3 regions of the Nitrospirillum amazonense genome follow, and region 2 is predicted to be linked to each of the others. Evidence: riboswitches for the same ligand, from Rfam matches in the RefSeq annotation. Region 2 holds a riboswitch; each other region holds the start of a gene.
The links. A riboswitch is a leader RNA that binds a small molecule or an ion and turns the genes downstream of it on or off. The one in region 2 is predicted to bind S-adenosylmethionine.
Positions count from the first base shown of each region.

Region 1: linked by a shared signal. The riboswitch ahead of P5F91_RS10805 (threonine aldolase family protein) and the one ahead of metZ (O-succinylhomoserine sulfhydrylase) in region 2 are both predicted to bind S-adenosylmethionine.
Region 3: linked by a shared signal. The riboswitch ahead of P5F91_RS02450 (hypothetical protein) and the one ahead of metZ (O-succinylhomoserine sulfhydrylase) in region 2 are both predicted to bind S-adenosylmethionine.

Region 1 is NZ_JARPAF010000002.1:1,022,961-1,028,953, forward strand. Features, by position in the region: gene pepN (aminopeptidase N) at 1-751, opposite strand, end outside; gene P5F91_RS10795 (hypothetical protein) at 1,017-1,637, shown strand; gene P5F91_RS10800 (hypothetical protein) at 1,637-2,380, shown strand; SAM-I-IV-variant riboswitch at 2,492-2,602, shown strand; gene P5F91_RS10805 (threonine aldolase family protein) at 2,661-3,728, shown strand; gene P5F91_RS10810 (hypothetical protein) at 3,905-4,462, shown strand; gene P5F91_RS10815 (hypothetical protein) at 4,489-5,061, shown strand; gene P5F91_RS10820 (HesB/IscA family protein) at 5,113-5,460, opposite strand; gene P5F91_RS10825 (SUF system Fe-S cluster assembly protein) at 5,476-5,865, opposite strand; gene sufU (Fe-S cluster assembly sulfur transfer protein SufU) at 5,871-5,993, opposite strand, start outside.
Region 2 is NZ_JARPAF010000002.1:333,660-339,652, reverse strand. Features, by position in the region: gene P5F91_RS07615 (response regulator transcription factor) at 42-647, shown strand; gene P5F91_RS07610 (hypothetical protein) at 637-1,119, shown strand; gene secB (protein-export chaperone SecB) at 1,190-1,717, opposite strand; SAM riboswitch at 1,983-2,060, shown strand; gene metZ (O-succinylhomoserine sulfhydrylase) at 2,120-3,328, shown strand; gene P5F91_RS07595 (hypothetical protein) at 3,522-4,136, shown strand; gene P5F91_RS07590 ([protein-PII] uridylyltransferase) at 4,497-5,993, shown strand, end outside.
Region 3 is NZ_JARPAF010000001.1:592,572-598,564, forward strand. Features, by position in the region: gene P5F91_RS02430 (alpha/beta fold hydrolase) at 1-209, opposite strand, end outside; gene P5F91_RS02435 (TetR/AcrR family transcriptional regulator) at 423-1,124, shown strand; gene P5F91_RS02440 (AMP-binding protein) at 1,199-2,725, shown strand; gene P5F91_RS02445 (MaoC/PaaZ C-terminal domain-containing protein) at 2,722-3,492, shown strand; SAM-I-IV-variant riboswitch at 3,534-3,658, shown strand; gene P5F91_RS02450 (hypothetical protein) at 3,708-4,064, shown strand; gene P5F91_RS02455 (TetR/AcrR family transcriptional regulator) at 4,081-5,412, opposite strand; gene P5F91_RS02460 (cytochrome P460 family protein) at 5,651-5,993, opposite strand, start outside.

The DNA.
Region 1 (5,993 bases), 690 kb from region 2:
TCAGGGACTCCATGGCGTGGCCGCACTTGGCCTCATTTCCCGGCTCGACATAGATGCGCAGCGCCACCTCGCGGCCGGAGCGGGTGGTGAAGCGGTCCTCGATATGCACCAGCGTGCCGGCCACCAGCGCGAACAGGTAGCAGGGCTTGGGCCAGGGATCCTCCCACCGCGCCCAATGGCGCCCGGCCTCGGTCGCGCTGTCGCCGCTGGCCGTCAGGTTGCCGTTGGACAGCAGCACGGGATAGCGCGCCCGCTCCGCCTCGATGGTGGTGGTGTAGCGCGCCATCACGTCCGGGCGGTCCAGGAAATAGGTGATCTTGCGGAAGCCTTCCGCCTCGCACTGGGTGCAGTAGTTGCCGGATGACTTGTACAGCCCCTCCAGCGCCGTGTTGTCCTGCGGCCGGGTGCGGGTGGTGATCTCCACCGTGGCGTGGTCGGCGAGACCGGCCAGGGTCAGCCGTTCCGGCGTCAGGGTGTAATCGTCGGGCCCCAGCAGGCGGTTGTCCACGCGCACGGCCAGCAGTTCCAGTTCCTGGCCGTCCAGGTCCAGCGCGGCGGCGGCATTCCCCGAGGCGGGCCCCGAGGCCGGCCCCGAGGCCGGGTTGCGCCGCACGGTCAGGGTGGAGCGGATGGTGGCCGCCTCCTCCCGCAAATCGACATGCAGATCCACGGTGTCGATCAGCCACGCCGGCGGGGCGTAATCGCGAAGGTGGATGGCGTGGGGCGTGGCCGTGTCGAGGCGGCTGTCCATGGGGTGGGTTTCCGTTGGAATTATGGTTGGCGGCCAGGATAGGGGAGGGCGCCGCGCCACGCCAACCCCCCCTTTGCCCCCGGGGCGCGATAAGGGGGCGACGGGGCATCCGGCGGATGCCGGTGGGGACCTCATGCATCTGCCCTCCCCGGTTGGGCAGGGGGCCTGTCCAGATGACTTAGGCGGGTATTTTGGGCAGGCCGACTACGGCCTTAGGCTGTATCGTTCGGACATGAGCGGGAGAGGTAAGTCAGGGTAGGTCCCCGTGCAGGTCGTCCAGTCGGATCTGGTGGTATTGTCGGTCGCGGGCGCCGTTGTGGCCGCCATCGCGCTGCTGGAAGTGCTGCGCCTGGTGATCGTGGACATCTACGAATGGGCGGCGAAATACCGTCGCATCAAGTATGAGATCCAGCAGACGCGCCGCACCACGGAAAACCTGTGGGCGACCAACCGGGCCAATGCCGCCCTGCGCGACCGGCGCAACGCCGAACGCTTCCGCCTCAACACCATCCTGCACCGCATGGAACAGGAGTGCGAGGAACTGGAGCGGCGGCGGGTGGAGGTGTGGCATGAGGTGGGGGACGCCACCCTGGACGACCAGCTTTACCTGGCGGACCTGAACAGCCGCAGCCTGATGGAACGGGCGGCGGCGGGGATGGAGGAGATCTGTCCCCTCTGGCGCTACACCCACCGTGTCCGGGTATGGGCGGGGAATGAGCGGCAGGCCCGATCCCGCCTGCTGCTGGCCTTCAGTCCCAAGGATGGTTTCACCGTCAACAATCTGCGCGCCGCCCAGGGCTTCAAGGCGGTGGCGGAGGCGGCGGCCGCCGGCCGGTCGGCGGCGCAGTCCCGCCTGGTGCGACCGCACCGGCGCATGGTGCGCTGATGACGGGCGGTTACAGCAACCTCAACTTCATGGTGTTCATCATCCTGGCCATCGGCGGGGCCTTCCTGGCCTTCTCCGTCCGCCGCATCCTGTTCAAGATCCGGGAAACGGAAAGGCGCATCGCCGCCACGGTGGACGAAAAGAACGAGGCCGCCGCCGACCTGCGCGTCGCCCGCCAGCAGGAGGAGCAGCTGCTTCAAGCCCTGGAGGAGGGGGAGGAGGCGCTGCGCGAGATCGCGCGCAGGACGGATGAGGTGCAGAACCGCATGGCGGTGCTGCGCCAGGCTACGCCCCGGCCGCTGAACCTGGTCTCCCTTGAGTGGGCGCAGGGTGACCACCTGTATGAGGCGCACCTGCGCAACGTGGTGGCGCCCCGCCATGTGGGCCGCGCCGTGGGTGGCATGGCCGAGGCCGGGGTGGTGCACGGCTACGCCCCGACGGAGGCCGACTTCCGCGCGCTGGTCACCAACCGCCTTGCCAGTGAGGGCGGCTATATCATCAGCAGCGTGCTGCCCATCTCGCTGGGTGACGAGGGGCCCGCCGTTGACGGTGCCGCGCCGGTGGAACCGCCGGCGGAGGATGAGCCCCTTGGTGACCTGATGGGGAGCCACGTGGCGGATGAGGGGGCGGCGGTGGAACCGCCGGTTCCCGCCGGGCCCAAGCCCCTGCCGGTGCGCCCACCCGCCGCCACGCGGGGCGTGCCACGCGGCATGGGCATGACCCCCGCTGCGGCTGGCGGCTGAGACCGCCGTCGCCGGCAGCCGGTCCCGGCGGTCCCGCGCCGAAGGTCACCCATGACACCGCACCGGCCTCAGGGGGCTTGCGCCCGCCGTCGCCAACGGTTATCCCTCTGCCCCGTGCATCAAGAGTTGGGCTGACGCTCAACGCCAACCTGCTTACCCGGCAAGGTGGCGCTTCCCCCAGAGGGGAAGGATGTGGCCGATCCGGCAATGAACGGGAAGCAGCCACGTGAGTCCGTTTCGCTCTTGGTCGAGACTTGAGACCATGAAGGCTGCGTTCCCCATGACCACTGACACGCTACCCGCCCAATTCGCCGCTCAGCAGTTCGCCAGCGACAATTATTCCGGTGTCTGTCCGGAAGCCTGGGCCGCCATGGCGGAGGCCAACAGCGGCCACGCTGCCGCCTATGGCGAGGATGTGTGGACGGCGAAGGCCGCCGACGCCTTCCGCCAGCTGTTCGGCACCCCCTGCGACGTGTTCTTCGCCTTCAACGGCACGGCGGCCAACTCGCTGGCCCTGGCCTCGCTGTGCCAGTCCTATCACAGCGTCATCTGCTCGGCCTCCGCCCATGTGGAGACGGATGAATGCGGCGCGCCGGAGTTCTTCTCCAACGGGTCCAAGCTGCTGGTGGCGCAGACGGCGGACGGCAAGCTGACGCCGGATGCCATCCGGGCGCTGGCCACCGGCCGGTCGGACATTCATTTCCCCAAGCCCCGCGCCGTCACCATCACCCAACCGACAGAGACCGGGCAGGTCTACAGCCTGGATGAGATCCGCGCCATCTCCGCCGTCTGCCGCGACCTGGGCCTGCGTTTGCACATGGATGGCGCCCGCTTCGCCAACGCTTGCGCCAGCCTGGGCTGTTCGCCGGCGGAGATGACCTGGAAGTCGGGGGTGGACGTGCTGTGCTTCGGCGGCACCAAGAACGGCATGGCGGTGGGCGAGGCCATCCTGTTCTTCGACAGGGCCCTGGCGGAGGATTTCGATTATCGCTGCAAGCAGGCGGGCCAGTTGGCGTCCAAGATGCGCTTCCTGTCCGCCCCGTGGGTGCGCATGCTGGAAAACGGCGCCTGGCTGCGCAACGCCGCCCATGCCAACGCGGGGGCCCAGCGTCTGGCGGCGGGCCTGGTGGGGGTGCCGGGCGTGGCGCCCCTGTTTCCGGTCCAGGCCAACGCCGTGTTCCTGATGGCCCCGGCGGCGGTGCTGGAGGGCCTGCGGGCGCGCGGCTGGCGCTTCTACACCTTCATCGGCGGCGGCGCCCGCTTCATGTTCGCCTGGGATACCCAGCCGGAACGCGTGGACCAACTGGTGGCCGACATCCGCGACGTGGCCCACGCGGCCGCCGCGTAAATCTCTCCTGACAAGTTGTGATGGGCCCTATACGGAAGATTTTATTTAAAATTTCGGATTTAGGGCCCGTTAACGGCTAATTGACCGTACAACCTTGAAGTGGACTTCCATGCGATAGCGCGACCGTTCATCCCCCGAAAGCCGAGGCGCTGGTGCACATCGAGAAACCGGATCTGGTGATCATAACCATCGTGGGCGCCATCCTGGCGGGGGTAGTGCTGCTGGAACTGCTGCGTCTGGTCATCAACGACGTCTATGAGATGATCGCCCGCCACGCCAAGGTGAAAAAGGAAATCGAGCAGATCCGGCGCACGGCGGAAAAGGTGACGGCGGCCAACCGGGACACCGCCCGGGTGCGCGACGCGCGCATTGCCCTGCGCTTTCGCGAGACCAGCAACCTCCAGCGCCTGGAAAAGGAATGTGAGGAGTTTGAGCGGCGGCGGGTGGAGGTCTGGCATGACCTGGGCGGCCCCTCGGCCAGCGGCCTGGCGCTCTATTCCGCCGACATCAGCAACAGCGCGCTGACCAACGGCGTGGTCGCGGGCATGGAATCGATCTGCCCGCTGTGGCGTCACCTGCACCGTGCCCGCGTCTGGGCCCGCACGGAGATGGAGGCCCGCACCGCCCTGCAGCAGGAATTCGCCCTGGCCGACGGCTACAGCGTCACCAACGTGCGGCAAGTCCAGGGCTCGAGCCCCCCCGGCGCGCAGCGCGGGGTTGTGCGGCCGAGCTGAAGAGACCCCTCGAGGAACCCTGTCCCATGATGCTGTCCGACGCCCTGGCGGAAGCCTACGCCAACCCCAGCCCCGGCCACGTCTGCGCCTTGGCGGTGGGCGGCGCCATCATGGCCTGGTCGCTGAAGCGGCTGATCACCGAGGTGCGCAAGACCGAGCGGCGGGTCAGCGCCGCGGTGGAGGAGCGCAACAAGGCGGCCGCCAGCCTGCGCCAGGCCCGCCTGCAGGAAGGGGAACTGCGCACGGCGCTGCAGGACCTGGATGGGGAGCTGGAAGAGATTGCCACCCGCGCCCGCGATGTCGAGGCCCGACGTGGCACGCTGCAGCAGGTGATTCCGCGCCACCTGAACCTGTTCTCCCAGGCCTGGTCGCAGGGCGACACCCTGTTCGAGGCGCGGATCAGCCTGGTGACGGGCCTGGGCGGCGGCAAGAGCGGCGCCCGTGTCGTCCACGGCTACGCCGCCGGTCCCCGCGACTTCCGCAACAAGCTGATGGCCCGTTTCCCGCCCGCTTCCTATGTCATGGTCGAGATGGCGGCCATCGACCTGGGCGAGCTGGATATGGCCGTCAGCAATCTGGGCAGCGCCAACCAGCCCTGAGGACGGCTTCGCCGTCGTGCCAGCGTCCCTGCACGACAGCACGCAGAAAAATCAGACCGTGAAGCTCTCGCCGCAGCCGCAGCGGCCCTTCTCATTCGGGTTGGTGAAGACGAAGCCCGACTGGAACTTGTCTTCCTTGTAGTCCATCTCCGTGCCCAGCAGGAACATGGTGGAGGCAGGGTCGAGCAGCAGGGTGACACCCTTCTCCTCCACCACTTCCTCGAAGGGCTTCTTGGCGTCGGCGTATTCGACGAAATAGCTGAGGCCGGAGCAGCCGCGCGCCTTCACGCCGACGCGCAGTCCCACGGCCGGCGTCTCGCGCTGGGCCATGATCTCCTTGACGCGGGTCGCGGCGGCGTCGGTCAGGCTCATCGCTTTCGGGCGTTCCATGCGGCTCATGATTCTCTCCACACGTCAGAACATATTGAGGGCGACGCGCGCCTCGTCGGACATCAGGCTGGGGTTCCAGGCAGGTTCCCACACCAGGTTCACGGTCACGTCCTTGACCCCATCGACGCTGCCGACGACGCCCTGCACCTGGCCCGGCATCTCGCCCGCCACGGGGCAGCCGGGGGCGGTCAGGGTCATGTCGATCTCGACCTGGCCTTCCGCGTCGATGTCGCAGCGGTAGATCAGGCCCAGCTCATAGATGTTTACTGGGATTTCCGGGTCGTAGACGGTCTTCAGCGCCTCCGTCACGCGGTCCGCCAGAGGGGCGTCCGGGGGCAGCTTGTCCTCATCCGGGATGGTGGCCGGCGCCTGCAGCGTAACATCCGGCGCGATGGGTCGTTCGGCTCCAGACATCTCGCTCACTCCGTCGTCGTCTTCTCATCGCCCTCGAGGGCGGCGTGCATGGTGTGCCAGGCCAGGGTCGCGCACTTCACACGCATGGGGAATTCCCGCACGCCCGACAGCACGTCCAGCTTCTCCAC
Region 2 (5,993 bases):
GTCTATCCTTTTGGATAGAGCAACCGCGGGGGTCGTCTCACATGCGCTTATTGATTGCCGATGACCATGGTCTGGTGCGCGACGCGTTGTCTTCTCACATCGAAAGACAGGCGCCGGGCGCGGTCGTCGTAGGGGCCGCCAGCGTGGACGAGGCCGTCGCCGCCCTGCGGCAGGACAAGGCCATCGACCTGCTGATCCTGGACCTGCGCATGCCGGGGATGAACGGACTGGACGGCCTGCAGCGCGTGCGCACCGAATTCCCCCTGCTGAAGGTGGCGCTGATGTCGGGCCTGGCCCGGCCGGATGAGATCCGGGGCGCCTTTACCCGGGGTGCCGTCGGTTTCCTGCCCAAGACCCTGAGTGCCACGGAATTGCTGTCCGCCATCCAGACCATGCTGGCGGGAGAGCGCTTCATCCCGGCCGACGTCAACACCGCCGACACGGCCGACGGCGCCAGCTTCACCCGGCGTGAGCGCGAGGTGCTGGACTACCTTCTGCAAGGCCGCTCCAATAAGGAGATCGCGCGTTCGCTGGAACTGGAAGAAGTGACGGTGAAGCTGCACGTGCGGGGCATCTGCCGCAAGCTGGGCGCCAAGAACCGCACCCAGGCGGTGATGCGCGCGGTGGAGATGGGTATTGCCAGCTGACGGCAAGGGGGATGCCGATGGCCGGCTGGTTCCCGCCACCTTCCTGCATGACCTCAACAACCTGCTGACGGCCATCCACGGCTATTCCACCCTGCTGGCGGCGGACCTGCCCGCCGGCGGACAGGAACAGGACTTCGCCGCCCGTATCCTGGCCGCGGCGGAAGAGGCGCGGCAACTGGTGGCCAGGGTGCCGCGCAAGCGCCCCGTCTCCACGCTCCGGGTTCTGCTGGTTGGTGGCGCGCTGGCCCGTCTGGCCGGCGCCTTGGAAACCCTGGGGCTGGAGGTGACGCTGGCCGCCACGGCGCGCGAGGCGCACGGCGCGCTGAAGGCCAGCACCAGCGATTGGGATGTGGTGGCCGGCACGGCCGAAACCCTGTCCAGCCTGGGCGCTTACGGCCTGCCCCTGGTGGCCGTACCCGCCGGCGCCGACGCCGTGACGGTGGACGCGCTTATTCGCGCCGCGCGCGGCTGAAAGCCCAAAAGAAAACCGCCCGGGCCGTGGGGCGCCGGGCGGCTCTCCTGGTCAGTGACTGGCCTTGGGATCAGGCCTGGGCCATGTCTTCCGGCTTCTCCGACGCCAGCACCTGGCGGCGATAGAGATCCACGAAGTCCAGGGGCTGCAGCATCAGCGGCGGGAAGCCGCCATCGCGAACGGCATCCGACACGATGGAACGGGCGAAGGGGAACAGCAGGCGCGGCGCCTCGATCAGCAGCACGGCGCGGGTCTGGTCCAGCGGCATGGGCGGCATGGAGAAGATGCCGGCGTACGACAGCTCGACGATGAAGGCGGTGCGGCCTTCGTGGCTGGCCTCGGCACGGATGTTCAGCGCCACCTCGTGCACGTTCTCCGCCACGTTGCGGGCCTGCACATCGACCTGCAGGTCGACCTTGGGCTGCTGGGCGTTCATCAGGCTGGCGGGGGCGTTCGGGTTCTCGAACGACAGATCCCGGACGTACTGGGCATTGACCACCAGCGGCAGCATGCCGGCGCCTTCAGTGGCGGTGGCGCCATTGCCGCCGTCGGTGCTCCCATTGGGGGCGGCGCCGTTCAGGCTGGTCTCATCGGACATAGGTCTGGGACTCCCGGTAAAAGCAAATCAGCTATTCCGCCGACGCGGACTGACGCGCGCGGGACTAGCACGGAAGCGGCCGGCCGGCAACCGGGCATTATGGCCCCAGTGCCCCCGGGGCGCTTCCAGACGCCCCAGGCAAACCGCGTCCTGCTGGTGTAATCGGCCGCCGCCCCGGCCGTTCCCTGGACCGTGCGCCAAGCCGCCCGGCGCATTGTCGCGATGACAAGGTGGCCGTTGACGCTTGCCCAGAGGCGGGCCTAAAACCGATCCACGTGGTGATTTGCTGACCGGCTTGCAGGCCACGCTAAATAAGCTGCTAAAAGGTCGGGCCGTACATAAGGTACACCGACCACGCTGCCGCCCTTTGCCGGTCGCGGTTGCCTTATCGGAGTGACGGCCATGGGCCAGACGCCTGACAATCCCAGTTCCCCGGCCACCTTGCGCCCCCGTACCCAGTTGGTGCACGGCGGCACCCGCCGCAGCGGCTTCGAGGAAACCTCCGAAGCCCTGTTCCTCACCTCGGGTTTCATCTACGGCAGTGCCGAGGAGGCCGAGGCCGCCTTCGTCAACGACGGCTCGCGCTTCGTCTATTCCCGCTTCCGCAACCCCACCGTGGCCATGCTGGAGGAACGGCTGGCCGGCTATGAGGGGTTTGCCCGCTGTATCGCCACGGCCAGCGGCATGGCGGCCGTCAACCTGGCGGTCATGGGCCTGCTGAAGGCCGGTGACCGGGTGGTGGCGCCGCACGCGCTGTTCGGCTCCTGTCTCTACATCATCAAGGATCTGGCACCGCGCTACGGCATCCAGTGCACCCTCGTGGAGGGCACCGACCTGAAGCAGTGGGAAGAAGCCCTGTCCACCCCGGCCACCGTCGTCTTCCTGGAAAGCCCCAGCAACCCCACCATGCAGGTGGTGGACGTGGCGGCCGTGGCCGACCTGGCGCACAAGGCCGGTGCCCGCGTGGTGGTCGACAACGTCTTCGCCACCCCGGTGCTGCAGCGCCCCAAGGACATGGGCGCCGACGTGGTCGTCTATTCCGCCACCAAGCATATCGATGGCCAGGGCCGCTGCCTGGGCGGTGCCGTGCTGTGCGATGACGAGGTGGCGGCCCTGATCTCCCCCGTCCTGCGTCACACCGGCCCGTCCATGAGCCCCTTCAACGCCTGGGTGCTGCTGAAGGGCCTGGAGACGCTGGAACTGCGCGTCAACGCTCAGGCCGCCTCTGCCCTGGCGCTGGCCCAATTCCTGGAAAGCCACCCGGCGGTGGAGACGGTGCTGTACCCCGGCTTGCCCAGCCACCCGCAGCATGAACTGGCCATGCGCCAGATGAAGGCCGGCGGCACCCTGGTCACCTTCGACGTCAGGGGCGGGAAGGCGGCGGCGTTCCGCCTGCTGAACGCGCTGAAGATCATCAAGATCTCCAACAACCTGGGCGACGCCAAGAGCCTGATCACCCACAACGCCACCACCACCCACCAGCGCCTGACCGATGAGGAAAAGGCCAAGGTGGGCATCAGCCCCGGCACCCTGCGTTTCTCCGTGGGACTGGAGGACGCGGACGACCTGCGCGACGATCTGGCCGCCGGTCTGGCCGCCGCTGTCGGCTGAGGTACTGCCCAAGTGGGCGGCGGTGCGGGTTTTGCCCCGTGCCGCCCTTACACCGGGCGGCCGATACTCTACCCCGTAGCGGTCCTTAGACTTTGGATCGAGGGCCGGTTCCCACTTACTTTATGGACGCGGCGAAGCGTTTCCCATAATGTTGCAGCGCACTATCGCGGCGCAACATAAGGGAGCGCTCACCATGCCGGATCGGCATATCCCTTACCCCACCGCCCCGCGTCCGGCCAAAAGGGCGGGCAAGGGGCGCATCGGCATGGTCATTCCCGGCACGCCGGAGGCCATGCATTTGAAACGGGCCCAGGTGGAACTGGACCGGGTGGCGACCCGGGTGCATGAGACCGCCTTCGCCTCCGCCCACACCATCACCGCGCGGCTGGGCCTGCTGGCCCAGACCGGTGGCGACCCGGTGGCGCTGGGCACCAATCCCGAATTCGAACGCATGGGCCGCGAAAAGGTCGAGGCCTTCACGGACTCCGCCTTGGCCCTGGTGGGGGGCATGCGCGCCTTCCACGACGCATGGTGGCGCTGGCGCGACCATCAGGTCGACGCGCTGGGTGAATTCGCCCGCGCCGCCTGGTCATCCTGGCATCCCGGGGACTGGGTGACGGCGGAGCGCCGCCTGGTCACCTCCACCCTGCGCGCCGCCACCGGCGCCTTCACCCGTTTCAGCCATGCCACCAGTCGCCTGGGCGGTCTGGGCCTCGCGCCCATCCACCGCGCCGCCTCGGCCAACGCCCGCCGTTTGTCGCTGGTGCCGCGACTGCTGCCGCGCCGGGGCATGGAGGGGGCGGGATAAACCGGCGTAAAGCGTGCGCCCGAAGACAGGGAGGGGCGCGCGTCAGGACCAAGTCAGCCTGAAGCCTGAAAACGGAACAACAATATCCGGGAGGCCGCCATGGGACATATGGGCAGGGGTGGGGGCACATCGGGAACCGATGACGCCGCGGTGATCGACGAGAAAAAGGCTGGGCCCGGAAAGGAGTCCGGGGGCAAACGGCTAGCGAAGGCATCGGGCCGCGCATGGGGTGATGCGTGGGAAAAAGTTTGTGCCATACTCCCGGTCCGTCCCGGGAGCCGCGGTGCTGGTACCCCGACCCTGGATGGTGCCCGCCCGGCCGGCCCGAACCGCCGGGCTTTGTCAGAGATTCGCCGCGCCATGTCCCCTGTCGCCAAAACCGCCCCGACCCCGCTGGATGACGCCGCCTTGCCGGAGGCACTGCCCACGGCCGAGGTGCTGACCACTCGTATGGCCAACTTGGCGGATGGCAACCTGCGGCCGGACGCCCTGCGCGCCGGCATCCTGGCCCTGATGCGCCAGACGCTGGACCAGGGCCGTGCCCTCATCCGCCGCCGGCTGGAAAATGGCGGCCGGGGGGAGGTTTGCCTGCGCGAGGCCACGGCCCTGACCGACGCCATCGTCGTGTCGCTGGCCGACTTTGCCCTGCACCGCGTCTTCCCCACCGCCGGCCCGACGCGCGGTGAGCAGTTCGCCGTGGTGGCCACCGGCGGCTACGGCCGCAAGGAGATGGCGCCCTTCTCCGACGTCGACCTGTTGTTCCTGCTGCCCTACAAACGCACGCCGCGCATCGAGCAAGTGGTGGAATACGTCCTCTACCTGCTGTGGGACATGGGGCTGAAGGTCGGCCACGCGGTGCGTTCGGTGGATGAATGCGTGCGCCAGGCCCTGGCCGACATCACCATCCGCACCAGCCTGCTGGAGGCCCGCTTCCTCTACGGTGACGACAAGCTGTACGCGGAGTTTCGCAAGCGCTTCACCAAAGAGGTGGTGGCCAACACCGGTCCCGCCTTCATCGAGGCCAAGCTGGCCGAGCGCGACAGCCGCCACCTGAAGTTCTGCGACAGCCGCTATGTGCTGGAACCGAACGTGAAAGAGGGCAAGGGTGGCCTGCGCGACCTGCAGACCCTGTTCTGGATCGCCAAGTACGTCTATCAGGTCGACAAGGTGAAGGATCTGGTGGCCAACGGCGTGCTGCTGGCCGAGGAGGCGCAGCGCTTCGCCAAGGCGCAGAACTTCCTGTGGACCTGCCGCTGTCACCTGCACTACCTGACCGGCCGGGGCGAGGATCGCTTGACCTTCGACGTGCAGGGTGAGATGGCGCGGCGGCTGGGCTACACCGACCACGCTGGCACCAGCGACGTCGAACGCTTCATGAAGCACTATTTCCTGATGGCCAAGGACGTGGGGGATCTCACCCGCATCCTCTGCGCCACACTGGAACAGGAAAGCCAGCGGCCGCCCCGCTTCGCCTTCCTGCGGCGTCTGAAGCCCAGCGAGCTGGAAGGCTTCGTCATCGACAACGGTCGCCTCAGCATCCGCGACGAGCGACATTTCCGCGACAAGCCGGTGGACATGGTGCGCCTGTTCCGCGTGGCGCAGTGGCACAACCTGGACATCCATCCCAAGGCGTTGCGGGCGCTCGCGCGCTCCATCTCCACCCTGGGCCCCAAGGTGCGCAACGATCCGGAGGCCAACCGGCTGTTCCTGGAAATCCTGGGCTCGCGCAAGGACCCCGAGGTCACGCTGCGCCGCATGAACGAGGCCGGGGTGCTGGGCCGTTTCCTGCCGGATTTCGGCCGGGTCGTGGCGCAGATGCAATACGACATGTACCACATGTTCACCGTGGACGAGCAC
Region 3 (5,993 bases), on a different contig from region 2:
AGGGCGTTCAGCAGGGCACGCAGCGCATCCGCCTGGTCTCGCACGGTGGGGTGGGGGGCTGGGGTGGCGCCGTGGCCGGGCAGGTCCGGCACCAGCACCTGGAACGAGGCGGCCAGGTCCGTAAGCTGGGGCGCGAAGAAGCCGCCATGGGTGGCCCAGCCGTGCAGCAGCACCAGAGGGCGGCCCTTGCCAGCCAGACGATAGGCCATCAGGCCCCCGTCAGCCGGTAGCAGCGGGCGTGAGTCTTCCCCGCGTGGCCGGGTCCCGGCCTGTCGCCCCAGTTCGTGCATCGGTGTTTTCCGCGCTTCGTGGTATCCACCGACGGTAGCGTCGGCGGATCATCCTCCCGCCGTCATGCTTGCCGTAAGATGAAAGTTGAGTCAACGTTCAAGTTCCGAAAAGCGAGAGAGGGAGGTTGGGGCATGGCGCGTTCACCCGAGGCGGCGAAGCGGGCTGTCGGCGATGGCGAAACCGATGCCATGACGCAGGGCGGTGGGGTCGAGGGCGCTGAGACCGAGGCGGCGCCTGGGGAAGCGGCCGCCGATAAAACGCCGCGGACCGAGCGGGGTAAGCGTACTTTGCGCAAACTGCTGGACGCCGCCGCCCTGGAATTCGGTGAGCGCGGCTTCCACGAGGCGTCGGTCAGCGGCATCACCCAGCGCGCGGCTGTGGCCCTGGGCACCTTCTACACCTACTTCGACAGCAAGGAATCGCTATTCCGCGCGCTGGTGGAGGATATGGGCGCGCTGACCCGCCGCTGGATCGCGGAGCGGGTGGCCCACGCGCCTGACCGGCTGACGGCGGAACGCCTGGGCCTGGAGGCGTTCATCGAGTTCGTGCGCGCGCACCGCAACCTCTACCGCATCGTGATGGAGGCGCAGTTCGTTGCCGAGGATGCCTACCGGCGCTACTATCAGGTGTTCGCCGACGGCTATATCAACAATTTGGAGTCGGCCAAGAAACGGGGGGAAATCCGCGAGGGCGACGTGGAGGTGCGGGCCTGGGCCTTGATCGGCGTCAGCGTCTTCATCGGCCAGCGCTACGCCGTCTGGGGCGATGACCGCCCGGCGGCGGAAGTCGCGGCGGAGGCGGCCGACTTCATCGCCCGGGGGCTGAAGCCGTAAGTAACCAAGCCTTAAGTCGCCTGGATCATTTCTGAACCGGAACGATGAGGGAGCGGGGCGCTTGGCGCCGAACCATGTGGGATCTGTTCGACCTGACGGCGCAGCGCGCCCGGCTGTCGCCGGACCGCAGGGCCCTGGTGGACCTGACCGCGGTTGGGTCCGCTGCCGGGGCGCTGACCTATGCCGGCCTGGACGATCGCGCCGCGCGTGCCGCCAGCCTGCTGGCCGCCCTGGGCGCCGAACCCGGTGACAGGGTGGCGGTGCTGTGCCGCAACCGACCAGACTTCTTCACGCTGCTGTTCGCTTGCGCCAAGCTGGGCTGCCTGCTGGTGCCGTTGAATTGGCGCATGCCGGCGGCGGAACTGGCTCCCGTGCTGGCCGATTGCCAACCCCGGCTGCTGTTCCATGGGGCCGAGGACAGGGCCACGGCCCAAGCCCTGGCCGGCGGGCTGGCCCATGTCGATCTGGCCCATGTCGATGTGGACGATGATTTCGAGGACCGGGTGGCGAAGCAGCCGCCGTTGCCCTGCCGCGAAGTCTGGCCGGCCGACGATGTCTGGTACCTGCTCTACACCTCCGGCACGACCGGTGAGCCGAAGGCCGTGCTCTACACCTACGGCATGGCCATGGCGAACTACGTCAACCTGCGCCAGGGCGTGGATTTGTCGGAGAACGACCGCACCCTGAACTACCTGCCGCTGTTCCACACCGCCGGCATCAACCTGCACACTCTGCCGCTGCTGATGGCGGGGGGCGAGGTGCTGGTGCAGCCGCAATTCGACGCCGGCGCTGTCCTGGAGCTGATCGCCCAGGGCCGCATCACCACCTTCTTCGGCGTGCCCGCCGTCTATCGCCAGCTGGCCTTGCATCCCCGCTTCAGGACCACGGACTTGGGCGCCGTGCGGCGCTGGGCTTGCGGCGGCGCCCCGCTGGAGGATGCGCTGGCCCGCCGCTTCATTGAGCGCGGCGCGTTCGTGTGCAACGGCATGGGCATGACGGAGACAGGGCCCACCCTGTTCCTGAACGACCCGGCCGGGGCCGCCGCCAAGGTGGGCTCCATCGGCAAGCCGCAGATTCTATGCCGGGTGCGGGTGGTGGATGGGGCCGGGCGGGACGTGCCCGCCGGGCAAGTGGGTGAGGTGTGGGTGAAGGGGGCCGCGGTCACGCCGGGCTATTGGCGCCAGCCGGCGGCCACGGCCGCCGCCTTTTCCCCCGACGGTTGGCTACGCACCGGCGATTTGGTGCGCCAGGACGAGGACGGCTACTATTACCCCGTGGGGCGGTTGAAGGAGATGTTCATCTCGGGCGGGGAGAACGTCTATCCGGTGGAGGTGGAGAACGCCCTGCTGCGCCATCCCGGTGTGCTGGAGGTTGCGGTGGTGGCCGTGCCCGACCCGGTGTGGGGGGAGGTGGGGCATGCCCATGTCCGCGCCCAGCCCGGCACCGACATCGACAGCCTGGCCAGGCATTGCCGGGGGCTGCTGGCCGGCTACAAGGTGCCGCGCCGGTTCGTGCTGGTGGAGGATTTCCCCCGCACCGCCGCCGGCAAGATCCAGAAGCACCGCCTGGTGCCGCCGCCGGGCCTGGATCTGGCCTCGTGATCCTCACGCGCACCCTGAGCCAGGATGACTTCCACGCCTTCGCCCGGCTGTCGGGCGATGATAACCCCATTCATGTGGACCCGGACCATGCGGCCCGCACCCGCTTCGGCCGCACTGTGGCCCACGGCGCCCTGCTGTGCGCCCTGCTGCGCGGCCTGGCCGCCGACGCGCAGCCCGGCCAGCCCCTGGCCCGCTTGGCCGTGACCTTCCCCGCCCCCGCGTACGCGGACGAGGTGCTGACCTTCCGCGCCGATCCGCAAGACGGCGCCCACGTGCGTCTGGTGGCCCAGCGGCGGACGGACGGCCAGGTCGTGTGTGACGGCGTGGCCACCCTGGCGCCGCTGGCGCCGGATGAGGACTGGCGCGAGCCGCCGCCGGGCGCCGCCGCCCAGGTCACCCGCCTATACGCGGACCAGGATCTGGCGCTTTATGAACGCCTAACCGGCCATCGCCTGCGCGAGCCGCTGGTGCTGAGCCTCTTCTCCTTCCTGCTGGGCGTCCACCTGCCGGGGCCGGGCACCAACTACCTGAAGCAAGACACGGTGTTCTGGCGCCGGGTACCCTTGGATGCGGCGCTGTCCGCCACCGTGGCCATCACCCGCCTGCGGCCCGAAAAGCGGCTGGTGGACTTGGCCACGGTGTGCCGTATTCATGACAGTGGGCGGGACGGCGACATCGTCGCCACCGGCCGCGCCCTGGTTCTGGCGCCGCACTGGACGCCGGACGACTGGGGCCGTCATGCCCAAATGGCCGCTTGCCAGGGCTGACGGTTGCGGGTATCCACAACGCGCCGGTGTTCGTGCCGGCACTGTTGCATCAGGAGCGGGGCCGGCGTCCCGCACCAACCTGCCAGCCCAGGCAAGGTGGTTTCCGCGTCCGCGCGGAGATGTGGCGGCCCCCGGTTCCCGGGCGGCGGCAACCAAGTGGGTCGCAGCGTATGGTCGCATCATGCCGGATCCGCTCCGTTTGGAGTGGACATCCCGTGCATATTCCCGCCGCCTTCCCGCTAAGCACGCCCGGTACCATTGCGCAGGCGGAGGAAGAACCGCCGGCCCCGGTCTTGGGCACCGCCCCGGGCATCAGCAGCCATCCGGGGGATGCCGTACATCTGCTGCGGGAAGAGCGCATGCCCCTTGCTGGCGTGCCGGACTGTGTCGCCCGCACCTACGCCGTCATCCACCGTCACCACGGCGTGTACACCCATATCTACACGGTGCTGGAAAGCCGGCAGCATGTGCGCCGGGTGACCCATCTGCGGCGGGTCCTGGACGGCGAACAACTGGCAGCCGCCCGCGCCTGGGTTCTGGCCGGCCGCCACCTGGGGCGCCTGGCCTTTTGACGTCAGGGCTTTCTTGTCAGGTCTTGGGCATCGCCGGCTGCAGGTAGCGCAGCAGGACGATCATCTCGGCGGCGTAGCCGTCGATATCGGGGCCGGCGACACCGGGCGGGTCGTCCATGGCGTGCAGGATCTGCGCGCGCCCCTGCATCCAGGTGGACACGATTTGCGCCTGAAAGGGGGAGAGGGAGGCCTGCGGGCCCACCACGTAATCCAGCGCCGCGCGGATGCGGGAGCCGCGGCCCTGGCGGAAGGCCAGGTACAACGGCACGAGGCTGGCGTCCCGGCAGGCCTCCAGCGCGAAGTCGCCCATGGCGTGGGTGGTGTTGCGGCCGGCGATGCGCCCGCCCTCCACCGGGGTCAGCATGTTGTCGGCCACGGCCCGCAGGAAGATGTCCAGCGGTGGCGGTTCGCGATTCACCGCCGGGATTTCGCGCCGCAGCTCCTCATGGATGAACTGGAAGGCGCGGCGGATGATGTCGCCGCGCGAGCGGAAGTAATAGGTGGTGGAGGAGAGAGAGACGCCCGCCCGCTGCGCCACCGCGCGATGGGTCACGGCGGCCACGCCCTGGTCGATGATGGTGGCCACGGCGGCGGCGATGATGCGCCGTTCCGTCTCGCCCACCGGTTCACCGCCGCCGTCGCCCGTGCTGCCGGGACGGCGCAGGCGCTCATGCCACAGGGCGCCGCGGCCTTCTTCCGGTTCGCACAGGTGGCGGATGTTCTCCACAACCGATAGGGCGAGGCCCGATGCGCCGCCGGCCACCAGCAGGGTGGAGCGGTCGCCCACCAGATAATGGGTCATGATGTCGGCGATATGGATGGGCAGGCCGGCCAGTGCGAACAGGTCGCGATAGTGGCTGCGCCGCTCTTCATACCATTGCGTCAGGATGGGGCGCAGGGCGGGGGTATGGCGGGCCTGGTGGATCAGCTCGTACCATACCAACTCGATGGTGCCCTGGCGTGACGACAGGTCCAGCGCCTGCACCACCAGCGCATCGGCCAGGGCGTGGACGGGCAGGCCGCCATCGCCCAGCGATACCCGGAACTGTGCCCAAGCTTGACGGTCACGCTCTGCCGCGGCCAGGAACACCGCTTGGGTCAGGCGGTCTTTGTCGCCCAGGTGATAGGGGACGGCGCTGGTGGACAGGCCGGCGGCGGCGGCCAAGTTGCGGACGCTCAATGCCTTCAGGCCGCCCTGGGCCAGCAGGGTGTGCGCCTGGTCGATCAGCCGTTCCCGGGTGCTGTCCTGGGGCCGGCCGGCCGTGCGGGATGGGGCCGACCCTCCCGCCGCCGCCGGCGGAGAATCGGAAAGGGACGGGTCCAAGGAGGGGATCAGGCCGGGCTTCATGACCGCGCTTTTATCTGCCGAAGCGCACTGATAGTCCATCCCCGACACGACGGCAACGGCGCCGTGTCAGAATACGTCACAAAGGCCAGGAAGGACGCCCCGGCCCGCGGTCGCCCCGGCCGGCAGCAGGCGCCGCCAAGAGCAAGATACAATCAGCCATGATCGTATCTTGCCCTTAACCTATTCATAATAGAGCGGATTTACACGGTCAGGCGACCCCACCTGATCGCCTTCTGCTCTAGGGTTTTTCGGCCAGGTATGCGGCGCTGAAGGTTTTCTTGGCCTCGGCGATGGGGCGCAGGGTCGGATAGAATTGCACGAAAGTAGTGTTCACCGCCCCATGCTCCCGGTGGCAGCTGTAACAGCTCTGCTCCACCGGCAACTGCTCCGCGGGCCGGGGTGCCGCGTCGCCCGCGTCAAAGGAATAAAAGCCCCAGCCGTCGTCGTGGAAGCGGGCGGTGTCTTTCACATGAACCTCCAGCCCCATGACCTCCGACGTCTGGAAATGGCCGGACTTGTTGATGGAGCCTTTGTCCGCCGCGCCGCGCACCTCCAGCACGAAGGTGGTTTTCTCCGGCCAG